DNA from 3 places in the Nocardioides eburneiflavus genome. Region 2 is predicted to be linked to each of the others. Evidence: predicted binding sites of a transcription regulator. Region 2 holds the regulator's gene; each other region holds the start of a gene.

The links. The regulator LexA, encoded in region 2, represses DNA repair genes until DNA is damaged. The targets are predictions, from matches to a motif close to TCGAACANNTGTTCGA.
Region 1: a site for LexA is predicted at 2,461-2,476, ahead of EXE59_RS20855 (DUF6504 family protein). Genes of this name have one in related genera too.
Region 3: a site for LexA is predicted at 3,029-3,044, ahead of EXE59_RS13325 (HNH endonuclease signature motif containing protein). Genes of this name have one in related genera too.

What each region holds. Positions count from the first base shown of each region.
Region 1 covers NZ_SRRO01000001.1:4,438,441-4,443,699, reverse strand. The annotation lists gene EXE59_RS20875 (phytoene desaturase family protein) at 1-744, opposite strand, end outside; gene EXE59_RS20870 (DUF4126 domain-containing protein) at 775-1,365, opposite strand; gene EXE59_RS20865 (YbaK/EbsC family protein) at 1,377-1,850, opposite strand; gene EXE59_RS20860 (hypothetical protein) at 1,898-2,365, shown strand; gene EXE59_RS20855 (DUF6504 family protein) at 2,557-2,889, shown strand; gene EXE59_RS20850 (SAV_6107 family HEPN domain-containing protein) at 2,900-3,301, shown strand; gene EXE59_RS20845 (DNA polymerase III subunit alpha) at 3,311-5,259, shown strand, end outside.
Region 2 covers NZ_SRRO01000001.1:1,652,584-1,657,842, reverse strand. The annotation lists gene EXE59_RS07785 (NAD(P)/FAD-dependent oxidoreductase) at 90-1,298, shown strand; gene EXE59_RS07780 (SDR family NAD(P)-dependent oxidoreductase) at 1,413-2,204, opposite strand; gene lexA (transcriptional repressor LexA) at 2,341-3,063, shown strand; gene EXE59_RS07770 (NAD(P)/FAD-dependent oxidoreductase) at 3,122-4,354, shown strand; gene EXE59_RS07765 (alkaline phosphatase D family protein) at 4,906-5,259, shown strand, end outside.
Region 3 covers NZ_SRRO01000001.1:2,829,351-2,834,609, forward strand. The annotation lists gene EXE59_RS13300 (hypothetical protein) at 1-316, shown strand, start outside; gene EXE59_RS13305 (SOS response-associated peptidase) at 353-1,123, shown strand; gene EXE59_RS13310 (alpha/beta hydrolase family protein) at 1,120-1,782, shown strand; gene EXE59_RS13315 (sigma-70 family RNA polymerase sigma factor) at 1,870-2,502, shown strand; gene rsrA (mycothiol system anti-sigma-R factor) at 2,499-2,771, shown strand; gene EXE59_RS25095 (50S ribosomal protein bL37) at 2,849-2,923, shown strand; gene EXE59_RS13325 (HNH endonuclease signature motif containing protein) at 3,110-4,648, shown strand; gene EXE59_RS13330 (NUDIX domain-containing protein) at 4,979-5,259, shown strand, end outside.

The DNA of each region.
Region 1 (5,259 bases), 2.8 Mb from region 2:
GCGGACGACGAGGTCGGTGGCGCTGGTGCCGGTCAGGACGGTCACGCCCCGCAGGACGAGCCGATCGGCCATCGCGGTGCCGAGCGCCGCGAGGCCGCCGGGGACGGTCCAGGTGCCGAAGCGCTGCTCGAGGTAGGAGTCGACCCCGGCGAGGACCGGGGCGTCACGCAGGTCGTGGCCGTCCATGACGAGCCGGTGGCCGGCGACGAGGCGCAGCCGTTCGTCGCGGAGGGTCCGGCGCAGGCGCTTGTGCAGCGACTCGCGCCGGTCGAGCAGCGCGGTCAGCTCGCGCGGCGCGACGTCGGGGTCGTACGGGCGCTCGTACCACTCCTTGCGGAGCAGCTCCCACAGGTCGCCGTACGACGCCACGTGGTCGACCCACTGCTGACCGAGGCCGGGCGCCAGCGCGTCGAAGGCGTCGAGCTGCGCGGCGCGCGAGCCGCCGGGCAGCCGCAGGGACGTGCCGTCGGCGAAGCGGTGCTCGCGGACGAGGGGCAGGGACTGCAGGTCGACCTCGCGCTCCAGCGGGCGTCCGGACTTGCGGAAGAGGTCGCGGACGACTGCCGGCAGGAGCGTGCTGCTCGGCCCGGCGTCCCACGCGAAGCCGTCGTGCTCGACCGTCGACAGGGCGCCGCCGAGGTGGTCGGAGCGCTCCACCAGGGTGACCTCGTGGCCGAGCTTGGCCAGGCGCGCGGCCGCAGCCATGCCACCGAAGCCACCACCGACCACCACCACGCGAGCCACGGGGGAACACTAGAGCCCGACCGGTGGACCTCAGGCGACCTGGTGGAAGGGCTCCTCCTGCCTCCACCGGCGCCAGCCCCTGCGGACCAGGCGGGCGAGGAGGTGGACGACGACCAGTCCCAGCAGCAGCAGGACGCCGGCGACGGCCGCGGCAGCGCGGGGGTGCTCAATCGCGAACCACACCACGACCAGGACCGCGGCGTCCTCGGCGAGGCTGGCCGCGATGTTGGTCACCGGCTCGGGCGAGGTGTTGATCGCCAGCCGACTGCCGGCCTTGACCAGGTGGCTGAGCAGCGCGGTGCCGCCGCCCACGACTCCCAGCACGGCCTGGTCGAGGGAGGAGGCGTCCCCGGCGAGCAGGACGCCGATGACCGCGCCCGCCGTGGGGCGGACGGCGGTGGAGATCGCGTCCCAGGTCGAGTCGATGTAGGGGATCTTGTCGGCGATGAACTCCATCGCGTACATGAATCCGGCCGCGGCCAGCACGTCCCACCGGCCCAGCACGTCGGGGATCTCGGCGAACGACCCGACCCGGTCGGAGATGCCGAGCACCAGCACGACGAGGTAGGCGTTGATGCCGCTCGCCCACCCGCTCGAGAAGGTCAGCGCCAGTGCGTCCACGTGCTGTCCCCTCAGACGACCTCGACCTCGACGGCACCGGTCATCGCGACCAGCTCGTCGTAGGTCGTCGAGAACACCGCCGACGGGTGCCCGGCCGCGGCCCACACGACCTCGTGCTGCCGCAGCCACGGGTCGATCCACGTCGGGACGGGGGCGGGATGGTCGATGGGAGAGACCCCGCCGATCACCTGCCCGGTGTGGCGGCGCACGAAGTCGGGGTCGGCGCGCTCCAGGCGGCCCACGCCTATGCGCTCGGCGACCGTCGTGGTGTCCACGCGATGGGCCCCCGAGGTGAGGATGAGGACGGGTCCTCCGTCGCCGTCGAAGAGCAGGCTGTTGGCGATCGCGCCGACCTCGCAGCCCAGCGCCGCCGCGGCGAGTGCCGCAGTGTGGGCGCTGTCGGGCAGGATGACCACGTCACCGGTGCCGCCGCGCCGGACGAGGTCGCCTCGGAACGAGGTGATGGATGCGTGCTCGGTCGCCATGATCCGAGCCTAGCGACGAACGACGACGAGCCTCAGGGGAGTTTCAGATGGCGCGCGACCTGCCCGGATCCGTGGTCAACAGCATGCGAGTGCTCGGACTGATCGTGGCCACCGCCGGCGTGATCACGCTGCTGATCTGGTGGATGCGCGACGAGGTGATCCTCGGCTGGGCCGAGGGCAACCCGTCGGCGCAGGAGATCCTGGCCCAGGGCGGCATCGCGCAGCTGCGCGAGAGCCCCATCGTGCCGGGGTTCGTGGCGCTCGCCGTGGTGGCGTTCGTCGGTTTCGCCGTGCTCGCGCTGGTGCTCGGGTCGTTCTTCGTCGGCGGCCACGGGTGGACCCGCCCGGTGCTCGCCGCCACCGCCGGGGTCGGGGTCCTCGTCGGCGTCGTCTGCCTCGACTCGCACCTCCCGGTGATCTTCGTGGTGCTGTCGGCGCTGGTGATCCTCGAGGGCCTGGTGCTCTCGTTCTTCCTGTGGCGCCGGGAGACCACCGACTTCCTGCGCCGGGGCTGAGGCTCCGCCGTGGCGCCGGTCCTCCGCGCGTCCTCCACCACCTGACGACCGGCCCTTGACGGACTGTCGGTGGGGGGTAGTACCGTTCGCGGTGTTCGAACAGATGTTCGATGCGGCCCGGGTGGCGGTGACCTCGACCCCCACCGCTGCCCGGGTCGGCCGCGGGGTCGACGGATGTGCGAGGAGGCGCGATGAGGCAGTACGACGACCCCGTCGAGGTGCGACGGGGCGAGGCCGAGGACCCTGACCAGTTCCTGTGGCGGGGCAGGCTGTGGAAGGTGCGCACCGTGGTCGCGCACTGGGTGGAGACCGGTCCCTGGTGGCAGGGGGCGCACGACGACGTGCGGCACGCGGCCGCCGACCTCGTCGCCGAGCGTGAGCTCTGGCGGGTGGAGGCGGGCCGCGGGCCGGGCGCCAGGCGGAGCGCACGCACCGTCGCCGGTGACGAGGACACCTACGGCGTCTTCGACCTGTCCTTCGACTGGACCGATGGGCGCTGGCAGCTCGTCGGCTGCCTGGACTGAGGGGGCACCGATGGGTCCCCACATGCTGCCGGCCACCGCCCACTCCTACCTCGAGCGCTCCGCGACGTCCCTGCGCGACGCGATCACCGCTCGCGACGTGCCCACCCGCTACGCCTGCGCCCACGTGGCGGCCCTGTGCGCCGCGGCGGCCCTGCTGGCGGCGCGCGCCCGGCCCGCCCCGCGCGCGCGGCGGCAGAAGAACGCCTGGGTCCTGCTCGCCGAGGTCGCACCGGAGCTCTCGGAGTGGGCGACCTTCTTCGCCGCCGGTGCCGCCAAGCGGGCGGCCGCCGAGGCAGGGTCGACCCGAGCGGTGACGGAGCGCGAGGCGGACGACCTGGTCCGCGACGCCGACCGGTTCCTGGCGGTCGTCGAGCAGGCGCTGGGCCTGGTCCCGCACGCCAGCGTCGCCTGAGGGAGCGAGGTGTCGCGCGACCCCTTCGTCCACCTGCACGTCGCCTCCGGCTACTCCCTCCAGTACGGCGCGTCCCATCCGCACGTGCTGGTGGAGCGCGCCGCAGAGCACGGCATGGACACCCTCGCCCTCACCGACCGCAACGGCACCTACGGTGCGGTCAGGTTCGTCCGCGCGGCCCGCAGCGCCGGCATCAGGCCGGTGCTGGGGGTCGACCTCGCGGTCGCCCCGGTGTCGTCGGTGGTGCGGCCAGCCGGTCCGGTCCCCGCCCGCCGCGACACCAGACGTACGCCGACGCGCGGGGGCGCGTTCCGCGAGGCGCCGCCGGGGGCGGCCGACGGGCCGGGCAGTCCGCGGGTGACGTTCCTGGCCAACGGCCGGGCAGGGTGGGCGGCGCTGTGCCGGATGGTCTCCGCGGTCCACCTCGCGGGGGAGCGCGGCCGACCGGTCGCCACCCTCGACGTGCTCGCCCCGCACCTGGCCGGCGGTCACGTGGTCGCCCTGCTGGGGCCGTCCTCCGAGCTGGGCCTCGCCGCGACGCGCCGACGCGACGACCTGGGCCTGGCCGCGATCGCACCGTGGCTCGACCTGCTGCCCCGCGAGAACCTCGTCGTCGAGCTGGTCTCGCACCGCCTCGGCGGCCGCCGGGGCGACTGGGGTCCGGGCACCTCCCCCCACGCCGCCCGGATGTTCGGCGTCGCCCGCACGGCCGGCCTCACGACGGTGCTCACCAACGCCGTGCGCTACGCCGACCGCCTCGACGCGCCGACGATCGACGTGCTCGACGCCGCCCGGCGGCTGGTCCCGCTCGGCTCGGCCGGCCTGCGCGACGTCGGTCCGTCGGCCGCCCGTGGCAACGCCGAGGGCTTCCTCAAGTCCGGCAAGCAGATGGGCGAGGTCGCCGAGGAGGTCTGCCGGCTCGCCGGGCTCGGCGACGGCAGGGCCGGGGGCCGCCGACTGCTCGCCCGGACCCGCCTGGTCGCCGACCGCTGCGCGCTCGACCCGCGCCGCGACCTCGGGATCGGTGAGGTGCACTTCCCGGAGCTCGAGCTGACGGGCGGCGCCTCCCGCGAGCAGACCGCCGACGCGCTGCTGCGCCACCGGTGCGAGGCCGCGATCGGCGACCGCTACGGCAGCGCGCCCCGCCTGCGCATCTGGACGCGGCTCGACCAGGAGCTCCTGACCATCGCCACCCTCGGCTACGCCTCCTACTTCCTCGCGGTGGCCGACGTGACCGACCTGGTCGCCCGCATGGGCATCCGTCGTGCCGCCCGTGGGTCGGGAGCCGGCAGCATCGTCACCTACCTGCTCGGCATCTCCGGGGTCGACCCGTTGCGGCACGGGCTGCTGATGGAGCGGTTCCTCTCCCCGCTGCGCGCCTCCCTGCCCGACATCGACGTCGACGTCGAGTCCGCCCGGCGCGAGGAGGTCTACCGCGCGATCCTCGACCGCTACGGCGGCGAGCGGTGCGCCACCGTGTCGATGATGGACACCTACCGGGTCCGCCACGCGGTGCGCGACGTCGGCGCCGCGCTCGGCATGCCGCCCGGCGAGGTCGACGCGATCGCCAAGGCGTTCCCGCACGTCCGCGCCCGCGAGGCCCGGCGTGCGCTGCGCGACCTGCCCGAGCTGCGCGCGAGCGGGCTCGGCGACGGAGCGCTCGACCGGTTCTTCGGACTCGTCGAGCGCCTCGACGGCCTGCCGCGCCACATCGCCATGCATCCGTGCGGCGTCCTGCTCTCCGACGCCACGCTGCTCGACCGCACCCCGGTCGAGGCGTCCTGGGCCGGGTTCCCGATGAGCCAGTTCGACAAGGACGACGTGGAGGAGCTGGGCCTGCTCAAGCTCGACGTGCTCGGGATCCGGATGCAGTCGGCGATGGCCCACGCGGTCGCGGAGGTGGAGCGGGTCGACGGCGTGCGCATCGACCTCGACGACGAGCGGCAGGTGCCCTTCGA
Region 2 (5,259 bases):
CCCCCACGGAGAGGACCAACGGACCTACCCGCACCACCCCGGAGCGACGAGCGTGGAGGCACAGCCACACGACACAAGGAGAGCGAGCCATGTCGCGCAAGAAGGTCCTGGTCCTCGGGGGCAACTTCGGCGGTCTCACCGCCGCCATCACGGTCAAGCACGAGCTGCACGGGGACGTCGACGTGACGGTGGTGTCCTCCTCCGACGAGTTCCTCTTCACCCCGTCGCTGATCTGGGTGCCGTTCGGCAAGCGCACCCGCGCCGACATCACCTTCAAGGTCGGCCCGACGTTCGAGGAGCACGACGTCGAGTTCGTCCACGCCGAGGCCACCGCGATCGACCCCGAGGCCCGGCGCGTCGAGACCACCGCCGGCCCGCAGGACTACGACTACCTCGTCATCGCCACCGGCTACCGCAACCGCTTCGAGGTCATCCCCGGCCTCGGCGAGGGCGGCAACGCGCACACCATCACGACGATGGACGACGCGATCCACGCCGGTGAGGGCTGGCGGCAGTTCCGCGAGAAGCCGGGCGACGTCGTCATCGGCGCGACCCAGGGCGCCGGCTGCTTCGGCGCGGCGTACGAGTTCCTCTTCAACACCAGCTACCAGCTGAAGAAGGCCGGCCTCAAGGACCGCGTGAAGCTCACCTACGTCAGCGCCGAGCCGTTCCTCGGCCACTTCGGCATCGGCGGCCTCCCCCACGGCGAGAGCCTGCTCGGGATGTTCCTCAAGAAGGAGAAGATCGACGCCGTCCTCGACACCGCGATGGACCACGTCGACGAGGGCCGGCTGGTGCTCGCCGACGGGAGCGCGCTCGACTTCGGCTACGCGATGATCATCCCGCCGTTCTCCGGCCAGGAGGTCGTCCGCAACACGCCCAAGCTCGCCGACGACAACGGGTTCGTGAAGGTGCGCGACACCTACCAGAGCGAGGCCTACGACGACGTGTACGCCGTGGGCGTCGCCGCCGCGGTCGACGTCCCGTGGCAGACCCCCACGCCGGTCGGCATCCCCAAGACCGGCTTCCCCACCGAGCAGCAGGCCCACGTCGCGGCGACCAACATCGCCGCCCAGATCAGGGGCGAGGCACCCGACGCGCACAAGGCGTTCGGCGACATCCCGGCGGTCTGCGTGATGGACGCCGGCAACAACGGCGTCATCATCCTCGCCGACAAGATGCTGCCGCCGCGCAAGCACGGCGTGCTGATCCCCGGCCCGCAGGCCCACGCGATGAAGCTCGGCTTCGAGAAGTACTTCCTCTGGAAGATGAAGCACGGCCAGGTACGCCTGCCCTGATCGCGCCCTGCGGTCCACTTGGTGACCCGAGTAGTCGCCGGTCGCACAGCATGCCCCTGCTCGAGCGGACATATGCCCGCTCGAGTGGGCAAGTGGTCGGGCGGGCGCCCGCGCTCAGCCGGCGGCGCGGCGCCGCATCGCGCGGCGCCCCTGCGCCGCGAACAGCGACGCGGCGTGCTGCGTGACGCCCGGGGCGAGCGCGGCGCCGCGGACCACCCCGCCGCGCCAGCCCGGCACGGTCCGCACCACGCGGCGCGAGCCCACGAGGGCGACGGCCGCCTCGGCGACCTCGGCCACGCCGAGGATCGGGCCGCCGGAGTGGGTCAGCTGCGAGCCGAGGCCGTCGGGGTCCTGCGCGGCCAGCATCGCGGTGTCCACCCCGTCGGGGCACAGCGCGTGGACCCGCACCCCGCGGGGGGCCTCGGCGTTGACCGACGCCGACAGCGAGACGACCGCGGCCTTCGTCGCGGCGTACATGCTGTAGCCCGGCACCGGCCCGAGGCCCGACAGCGAGGCGACGTTGACGACGTCTCCCCCGGCCGGCCCGAACGCCGCCAGCGCGGCTCGGGTGCCCCACGTCGTACCGAGCAGGTTGACCTCCACCAGGCGGCGCACCTGCTCGTCCGTCAGCGCGGCCAGGGCGCCGTCGTCACCGACGCCGGCGTTGTTGAACCACGACGTCAGCGCCCCGTGACGGGCCGCCTCCTCCGCGACGAGGACGTGGGAGGCGGGATCGCGTACGTCCTGACCGAGGCCCGCGACCGCGCCGATCTCCGCCGCCGTCGCAGCGGCCGCCCACCCGTCGAGGTCGCCGATGACGACGGCGTGGCCGCGCGCGACCATCAGCTCCGCGATGCCGCGCCCGATCCCGCGCGCTCCACCGGTGACGACGCACGAGGTCTGCATCGCACCGACACTAGCGCCATCCCAGCGACACGCGACTTCGAACAGGTGTTTGATCCTCGGGCCCACCGAGGGCTACGGTGAGCGCACAGCTCCCGCCCGGCGCGGACGGTGGGGGCACCACGCAGTGGAGGACGCCATGGCCAAGCAGGACGACAAGAACGTCATCGAGATGCCCGACGGCCCCCCGGACGCCACCGGGCTGACGCCGCGCCAGCAGCGCGTGCTCGCCACGATCAAGGACTCGATCGAGTCCAAGGGCTACCCGCCGTCGATGCGCGAGATCGGCCAGGCCGTCGGCCTCACGTCGTCGTCCAGCGTGGCCCACCAGCTGCGCGTGCTCGAGGGCAAGGGCTTCCTCAAGCGCGACCCCAACCGTCCCCGCGCCCTGGAGGTGTTCCTCCCCGAGGTGATGGCGGCGCGCCGCTCCCTGTCCCACGGCGAGGAGTCGAGCGTCGACGAGACCGGCATCGGCGACATCGCCCCGACCGCGGTCAACATCCCGGTCGTCGGCCGCATCGCCGCCGGTGGCCCGATCCTCGCCGAGGAGCAGGTCACCGACGTGTTCCCGCTGCCCAAGCAGCTCGTCGGCGACGGCACGCTCTTCCTGCTCGAGGTCTCCGGCGACTCGATGGTCGACGCGGCCATCTGCAACGGCGACTACGTCGTGATCCGCCAGGAGCAGACCGCCACCAACGGCCAGATCGTCGCCGCGCTGATCGAGGGCGAGGCCACGGTCAAGACGTTCCAGCGCAAGGACGGCCACGTCTGGCTGCTGCCGCACAACGACGCCTACGACCCGATCCCGGGCGACGACGCCACGATCCTCGGCGTGGTGACGGCGGTGCTCCGCAGCCTCTGAGAGCCGTAGGGGTGGGACGGGCGTTGAAAGCCCACCACCCGCGGGCCACGATGGCAGCATGAGCGACGCCCGAAACACTGACGCCGAGAAGACCTACGACTACGTCATCGTCGGAGCGGGGGTCGCCGCGGCGAGCGCCGTGAAGGGCATCCGCGCCGAGGACGCCAGCGGCACGATCGGCGTGCTCGGCTCCGAGCCCGCCAAGCCGGTCTACCGGCCCGTGCTCACCAAGGACCTCTGGCTCAAGGACGACGCGACCCTCGAGGGCAGCTCGCTGGCCGGCGACCTCGACGACGACGACGCCGTCGACCTCCTCACCGACACCACCGTCACCGCGATCGACCGCGAGGCCCACGTCGTACGTCTCGCCGACGGCAGCAGCGTCGGCTACGGCAAGCTCCTGCTCGCGACCGGCGCAGAGCCGCGCGTGCTCGGCGTCGACCCCGGCCCGCGCGTCCTCTACTACCGCACCGCCGCCGACTACGAGCGGCTGCGCGCGGTCGCCGCGAAGGGCAGCCACGTCGCGGTCGTCGGCGGCGGCTACATCGGCTCCGAGATCACCTCGGCGCTGATCCAGAACGGCATCGACGTCACCCTCGTCCTCGACCTCGAGGACGTGCAGGAGCAGATGTTCCCGCGCGCCCTGGCCGCCCACCTCACCAAGGAGCTCGCCGACCGCGGCGTGACCATCGTGCACGGCTCGGTCTCGGGTGGCGAGGAGGACGACGGCGGCGTACGGATCCGCCTCGACGACGACTCCCACATCGTCGCCGACGCCGCCGTGATCGGCGTCGGCGTCCTGCCGCGCACCGGGCTCGCCGAGGCCGCCGGCCTCGAGGTCGACAACGGCGTCGTGGTCGACGACCACCTGCGCACCAGCGACCCCGACGTGTACGCCGCGGGCGACGTCGCGTCCTACCCCGACGCCCTCCTCGGCCGCCGCCGGGTCGAGCACGTCGACCACGCCGAGAAGTCCGGCGAGCACGCCGGCAGGGTGATGGCCGGCGCCGATGCGGCGTACGACTACACGCCGTTCTTCTGGTCCGACATCCTCGACGAGGGCTACGAGGCCGTCGGCGAGACCAGCAGCCGCCTCGACCTGGTCGAGGACTGGAAGGACGGCGAGATCGGCACGGGCGTCGTCTACTACCTGAAGTCCGGCCAGGTCCGCGGCGTCGTCCTCTGGAACGTCTGGGACAGCGTCGACAAGGCGCGCGAGGTCATCAAGGAGACCGGCGAGCAGCCGGTCAACGACCCGGAGTCGCTGCGGGGGCGCATCCCGTTCGGCTGAGCGCGCGTGCCGCTGGTCGAGCAGCGAGGCACGAACGTCCCGCTGGTTGAGCAGCGAGGAACGAACGTCCCGTTGGTTGAGCAGCGAGGAACGAGCGTGTCGAAACCAAGGCCTCGACTCGCTCGGTTTCGACACGGGCGCTGCGCGCCCTGCTCAACCAGCGGCCAAAGCCGCCGGACGACCGAACGTCCCGCTGGTTGAGCAGCGAGGAACGAGCGTGTCGGAACCAAGGCCTCGACTCGCCTCGGTTTCGACACGGGCGCTGCGCGCCCTGCTCAACCAGCGGCCAAAGCCGCCGGACGACCGAACGTCCCGCTGGTTGAGCAGCGAGGAACGAGCGTGTCGGAACCAAGGCCTCGACTCGCCTCGGTTTCGACACGGGCGCTGGGCGCCCTGCTCAACCAGCGGCCAAGCGGGGGTTTCGACACGGGCGCTGCGCGCCCTGCTCAACCAGCGGCCAAGCGGGGGTTTCGACACGGGCGCTGGGCGCCCTGCTCAACCAGCGGCCAAGCGGGGCGTAATCCCGGCGCGGGTGCGTCGTTGAACCACCCGTGACCCCCTCACCCCACCTCTCCCGACGGGCCGTTATCGCCGGCGGCGCCGGGGCGGCCGCGGTCGCCGGCGGCACCCAGGCCGTCGGAGCACGACCCCGGCACGAGACCTTCCAGCACGGCGTCGCCTCCGGCGACCCGCTCCCGCGCGCGGTCGTCCTCTGGACTCGCGTCACCCCGACCGCGGCCGCCGACCCGGGCTCGGGCGCCGGCCCCCGCGTACGGGTCACGTGGGAGGTCGCTACCGACCGCGGGTTCCGCGACGTCGTACGCCGGGGGTCGGTCCGCACCGGGCCCGCCCGCGACCACACCGTGAAGGTCGACGCGACCCGGCTGCGCCCCGACGCGGCGTAC
Region 3 (5,259 bases), 1.2 Mb from region 2:
GCTGGTCGTGTTCGCGATGCCGCCGAGCGACCCCTCCGAGGAGCCGGGGGACCACTTCACCCGGGCGATGCGACTGGCCCGCGCCGGCGAGCTCGCCCGCACGGCGTTCGCCCGGGACGAGACCGTCGCCCGCCTCGGCCTGCACCGGGTGGGCATCCTGACCCGGCGCGACGATCGGCTGGGGCGGCGGGTGCAGGTGCTGCGCACGCTCCTCGGGGGCGCCGAGCCCGACGTGGTCGTCCGCGTCTGGATCGAGGGACTGCCCGGCACCGACGCGGTCGCGGGCATGGTGCTCGACGAGCTCGCTCGCGGCTGAGCCGACCTGTCGCCCGGCTCCCCTAGGGTGGCTCCTGTGTGTGGTCGCTACGCGTCGTCCCGGAGCTCGGAGGATCTCGTCGAGGAGTTCGAGGTCGTCGAGAGCCGCATCGCCGCGCCGCTGGCCGCCGACTACAACGTGGCGCCGACCAAGGAGGTCTACGCCGTCGTCGAGCGGCCACCCTCGCGGGAGTCCGACGAGCCGCCGCAGCGCCAGCTGCGGGTCCTCACGTGGGGGCTGGTCCCGTCGTGGGCCAAGGACCCGTCCATCGGCAACCGGATGATCAACGCGCGGATGGAGACCGTCGCGGAGAAGCCGGCCTACCGCAAGGCGTTCGCGACCCGACGCGCGCTGCTGCCCGCCGACGGCTACTTCGAGTGGTACCCCACCTCGAGGACCAACGCGAAGGGCAAGCCGGTCAAGCAGCCGTTCTTCATCCGGCCCAAGGACGGGGGAGTGCTTGCGATGGCGGGGCTCTACGAGATCTGGCGCGACCCGTCGAAGGCCGAGGACGACCCCGACCGCTTCCGCTGGACCTGCACCGTGCTGACCACCCAGGCCGAGGACTCGCTCGGCCACATCCACGACCGGATGCCGCTGATGGTCGAGCGCGAGCGCTGGCACGCGTGGCTCGACCCGACCACGCCGGGCGACACCTCGCTCCTGGTGCCCGCCGCGCCCGGCCGGCTCGAGGCGTACGCCGTGCCGATGCTGGTGAGCAACGTCCGCAACAACGGTCCCGAGCTCGTCGAGCCACTGCCCCTCGAGCCACTGCCCCTCGAGCCCCACGAGGAGGGCACCCCGTGAAGAAGGCGACGATCCGCTCCGTCGACACCCCCTACGGCGAGGGCCGGCTGCACACCCGCCGCTCGACGAGCCCGATCGCGACCCTCCTGCTCAGCCACGGCGCCGGAGGGGGCGTGGAGTCCCGCGACCTGTGGGCCCTGGCCGACGCGCTGCCGGCACAGGGTGTCTCCGTCGTCCTGTTCGAGCAGCCGTGGCGGGTGGCGGGCCGCAAGGTCGCGACCGCCCCGCCCACCCTCGACGCGGCGCTGCGCTGTGCCGCCGACGTGATGCGCGTACGCACCCCCCTTGTCGTCGGCGGGCGCTCCGCGGGGGCCCGCTCTGCTGCCCGTACGGCCCGGGCGCTCGGCGCGACGGGCTGCCTGGCGCTGTCGTTCCCGCTGCACCAGCCCGGCCGGACCGAGCCCTCGCGTCTGGACGAGCTGAAGGCGGTCGGCCTGCCGACCCTGCTCGTGCAGGGCGAGCGCGATCCGATGGGGCGCCCCGAGGAGTTCCCGGGCGACCAGGACGGGCTCGACGTCGTGGTGATCCCGGGCGGCGACCACGGCCTCAAGGTCCCGGCGCGGGGCGAGGTCACCCAGGCCGAGGCGATGGGCATCGTCGTCGAGTCGACGCTGGAGTGGCTGGTGCGCGAGGTCGTCGGGAATCCCCGGCGGGGGTGAGGTGTTGGGACCGGTGTGACTGCACTGACCCTCGATAGACCCACGGCGGTACTGTGGGAGGCGATGACCGAATCGCTCAGGGACGAGATGTCCACGCCCACCGAGATCTCCGTCGAGGACGAGACCTCGGACCAGCGCTCCGCGCGCTTCGAGCGCGACGCGCTGCCCTACCTCGACCAGCTCTACGGCGCGGCGATGCGGATGACCCGCAACCCCGCCGACGCCGAGGACCTGGTGCAGGAGACCTTCGCGAAGGCCTACAGCGCCTTCCACCAGTTCAAGCCGGGCACCAACCTCAAGGCCTGGCTCTACCGGATCCTCACCAACACCTACATCAACTCCTACCGCAAGAAGCAGCGCCAGCCGCAGCAGTCGATGTCCGAGGACGTCGAGGACTGGCAGCTCGCCCGCGCGGAGTCGCACTCCTCGACCGGCCTCCGGTCGGCGGAGATGGAGGCGCTCGAGCACCTTCCCGACTCGGAGGTCAAGGACGCGCTCCAGCGCCTGCCCGAGGAGTTCCGCCTCGCGGTCTACCTCGCCGACGTGGAGGGTTTCCCCTACAAGGAGATCGCCGAGATCATGGACACGCCGATCGGCACCGTGATGTCGCGCCTGCACCGCGGGCGCCGCCAGCTCCGCGACATGCTCGCCGACTACGTCCGGGCCAACGACCTCCTTCCCGCATCCACCGTCCCTGGCGCCGAGGGGGAGACGTCGTGAGCAGCCACGAGCACGGGAACGACGACTGCGTCGACTACATCGAGCGCATCGTCTACTTCATCGACAACGAGCTCGACCAGGCCGACTGCGCCGTTGTCGAGATGCACCTGCGCGAGTGCGGCCCCTGCCTCGAGCGCCACGACCTGCAGAAGGCCGTCAAGCAGCTCGTCGCCCGGTCCTGCTCGGAGTCGGCGCCGGAGTCGCTGCGCGACCGCGTACGCCTCCAGCTGCGCGAGGTGACCGTCCAGATCACCGAGGGCGGCTCCTGAGCCGCGACGCGACCCGATTCGCCGCTCCCGGGCGGATTTGAGACACTGCTCCGAGCACCGACTCCAGGAGGACCACCATGGGCAAGACCGGACGCAAGCGCCGCGCTCGCAAGAAGAAGGGCGCGAACCACGGCAAGCGCCCCAACGCCTGACGCGCACCCGCGACGTCATCTCGTAGAAGTCCCCGCCCCGGCGGGGACTTTTGCATGTCCGGGGGCCTCGCGCTTCGGTGGTCGAGCAGCCGACGATCATCGGGTACGTAGGTCTGTTCGAGAATACTTCTCCACAGCCCCGTTCTCGCAGGTCGGGGTGTCGGTGGGCTCTGGGAGACTGGACCCATGTCCACCACCGCTCCGGCCCCCGCCACCAGCCCCGTGCTGGATCGTGCGGTGCTGGATCGTGCGGTGCTGGATCGTGCGGTGGCGGCGATGACGGCGAAGCGTCGCGTGGAGGTCGAGGTGCTGGAGTCCGCGCTGGCGTGGGCGCACGCGCACGTCGTGTCCGACGAGGAGGTGGCGGCGGGGTGGCGTTCGGAGACGATCCACGCGCCGGGGTCGGCGGCGGCGTTGTTCGGGGAGCGTCCCCTGCCGATCGCGGGCGAGGGTGCCCCGCTGGTCGCGGAGTTCGCGGTGGTCGAGCTGTCGGGGGTGTTGGAGCAGTCCCACGAGGCCACGCTGGCGCTGCTGGGTGACGTGCTCGACCTGGCCCACCGCCTGCCACGGCTGTGGACGCTGGTGCGGTCGCTGGTCGTGCCGGTGCGGCTGGGGCGGGAGGCGGCGCGGGTCTCGCGCGACCTCGACCTGGTCGCGGCCGGTCACGCGGACCGGCTGCTGGTGTGGCAGCCGCGTCGGTTGAACCCGCACCGCATCGGGGTCCTGGTCCACGAGGCCCGCCTGTACGCGGACCCGGACCGGGCGATCGCCGACCACGACCACGCGCTGGAGTCTCGGCGGGTGGAGGTGCGCCACGAGCAGGGTGCACCGGGGGTGAGCGAGGTGTTCATGAGCCTCGACGTGGCTGATGCGGTCGCGTTCGACCACACCGTGTCGACCATGTCGACCACCATGCGAGCCCTGGGTCACCCCGGCGACCTCGGCGTCCGCCGCGCCCACGCGGTGGGGCTGCTCGCGGACCCGCAGCGGGCGCTCGACATCCTGGCCGCCGCGGATGTCGCGGACCCCGACCGTGACGTCGACCCCGACCGCGACGAGAGCGTGTGCGTGGCCGACGAAGCCGCCTACGCGACCCCGGACCCGTTCCGCCGACCCACCACCGACACCCCCTCGAAGATGTCAGGCCGGGCGGGTCGGTCGGGTGAGGTGCGGCTGGTGCTGCACCTCACCGACCGCGACCTCCTCGCCCACGGCATTGACTCCCAGACCGTTGATGCCTGTGGGGTGGCGCGCAGTGACGAGCTCGGCCCGATGCTGCTGGGCCGGCTCCAGACGTGGCTGCTCACCGCCGGCACAGTGACCATCCAGCCCGTCCTCGACCTCGACCCGGCAACGAGCCCGATGCCCGCGGTCGACCAGCACGACCCGCCCGCGCCGATGGCCGCCGCAGTCCGGCTCCGGGACGCCACCTGCGTGTTCCCCGGCTGCACCCGTCCCTCCGGGCGGGCCGACCTCGACCACATCGTCGAGTACGTCCCCCTCGACGAGGGCGGGCCACCCGGCCAGACGCACCCGGCCAACCTCGCGCCCCTGTGCCGCCGACACCACCGCGCCAAGACGTTCGGCGCCTTCACCTACCACCGCCGACCCGACGGCGCGTACGAGTGGACCCTGCCCTCCGGCAGGCGCATCCTCACCGACCCACCCCGCCCCCGACCGAGACCAGGACCGAGACCAGGACCAGAGCCACGGTCCAGACCCTGACCGCCCCGCACGCCCGACACCACCGGTGATCGGGCCAGCGGCACGCGCAGGTCCCAGGTTGGCGCTGGAGGCGCCCTCCTCACTGAGTATGTCCTGTTGGCGGCGCACGGTGCCCGCCCCAGTCGTGGCCGCACGCCGGACGGATGGGGTTTCTGAGTCGTGCGGTTCGTGACCACCGCCGGCTGGCGCGGCTCATGGACACGATGATGCCCCTGGTCCGTCCGCTCATGCCGCAACGAGTGCGCGCTCATGCCGATGTCCGCACGTTCATGGGGACAGATGCGAGGGGGTGAGTCCAACGCGATGCTCTGCACCAATAGGTTTGCGGTCATGCCTGCTGCTCTGCACATCGCGCGTCTTCGCTCCAAGGTCGGGAACGACCTGCTCCTGTTGCCCTCAGTCGCTGTCTTGCCCATCGACGACGATGGCCGCGTCCTGCTTGTTCGTCAGACTGACTTCGGGTCGTACGGCACCATCGGCGGCGCCGTGGACGAGGACGAGGCACCGGAGGACGCCGCGCGTCGCGAGGCGCGCGAGGAGATCGGCGCCGATGTCGAGATCACCGGGTTGGTCGGCGCCTTGGGCGGCCCGGAGTTCCGCCTCACCTACCC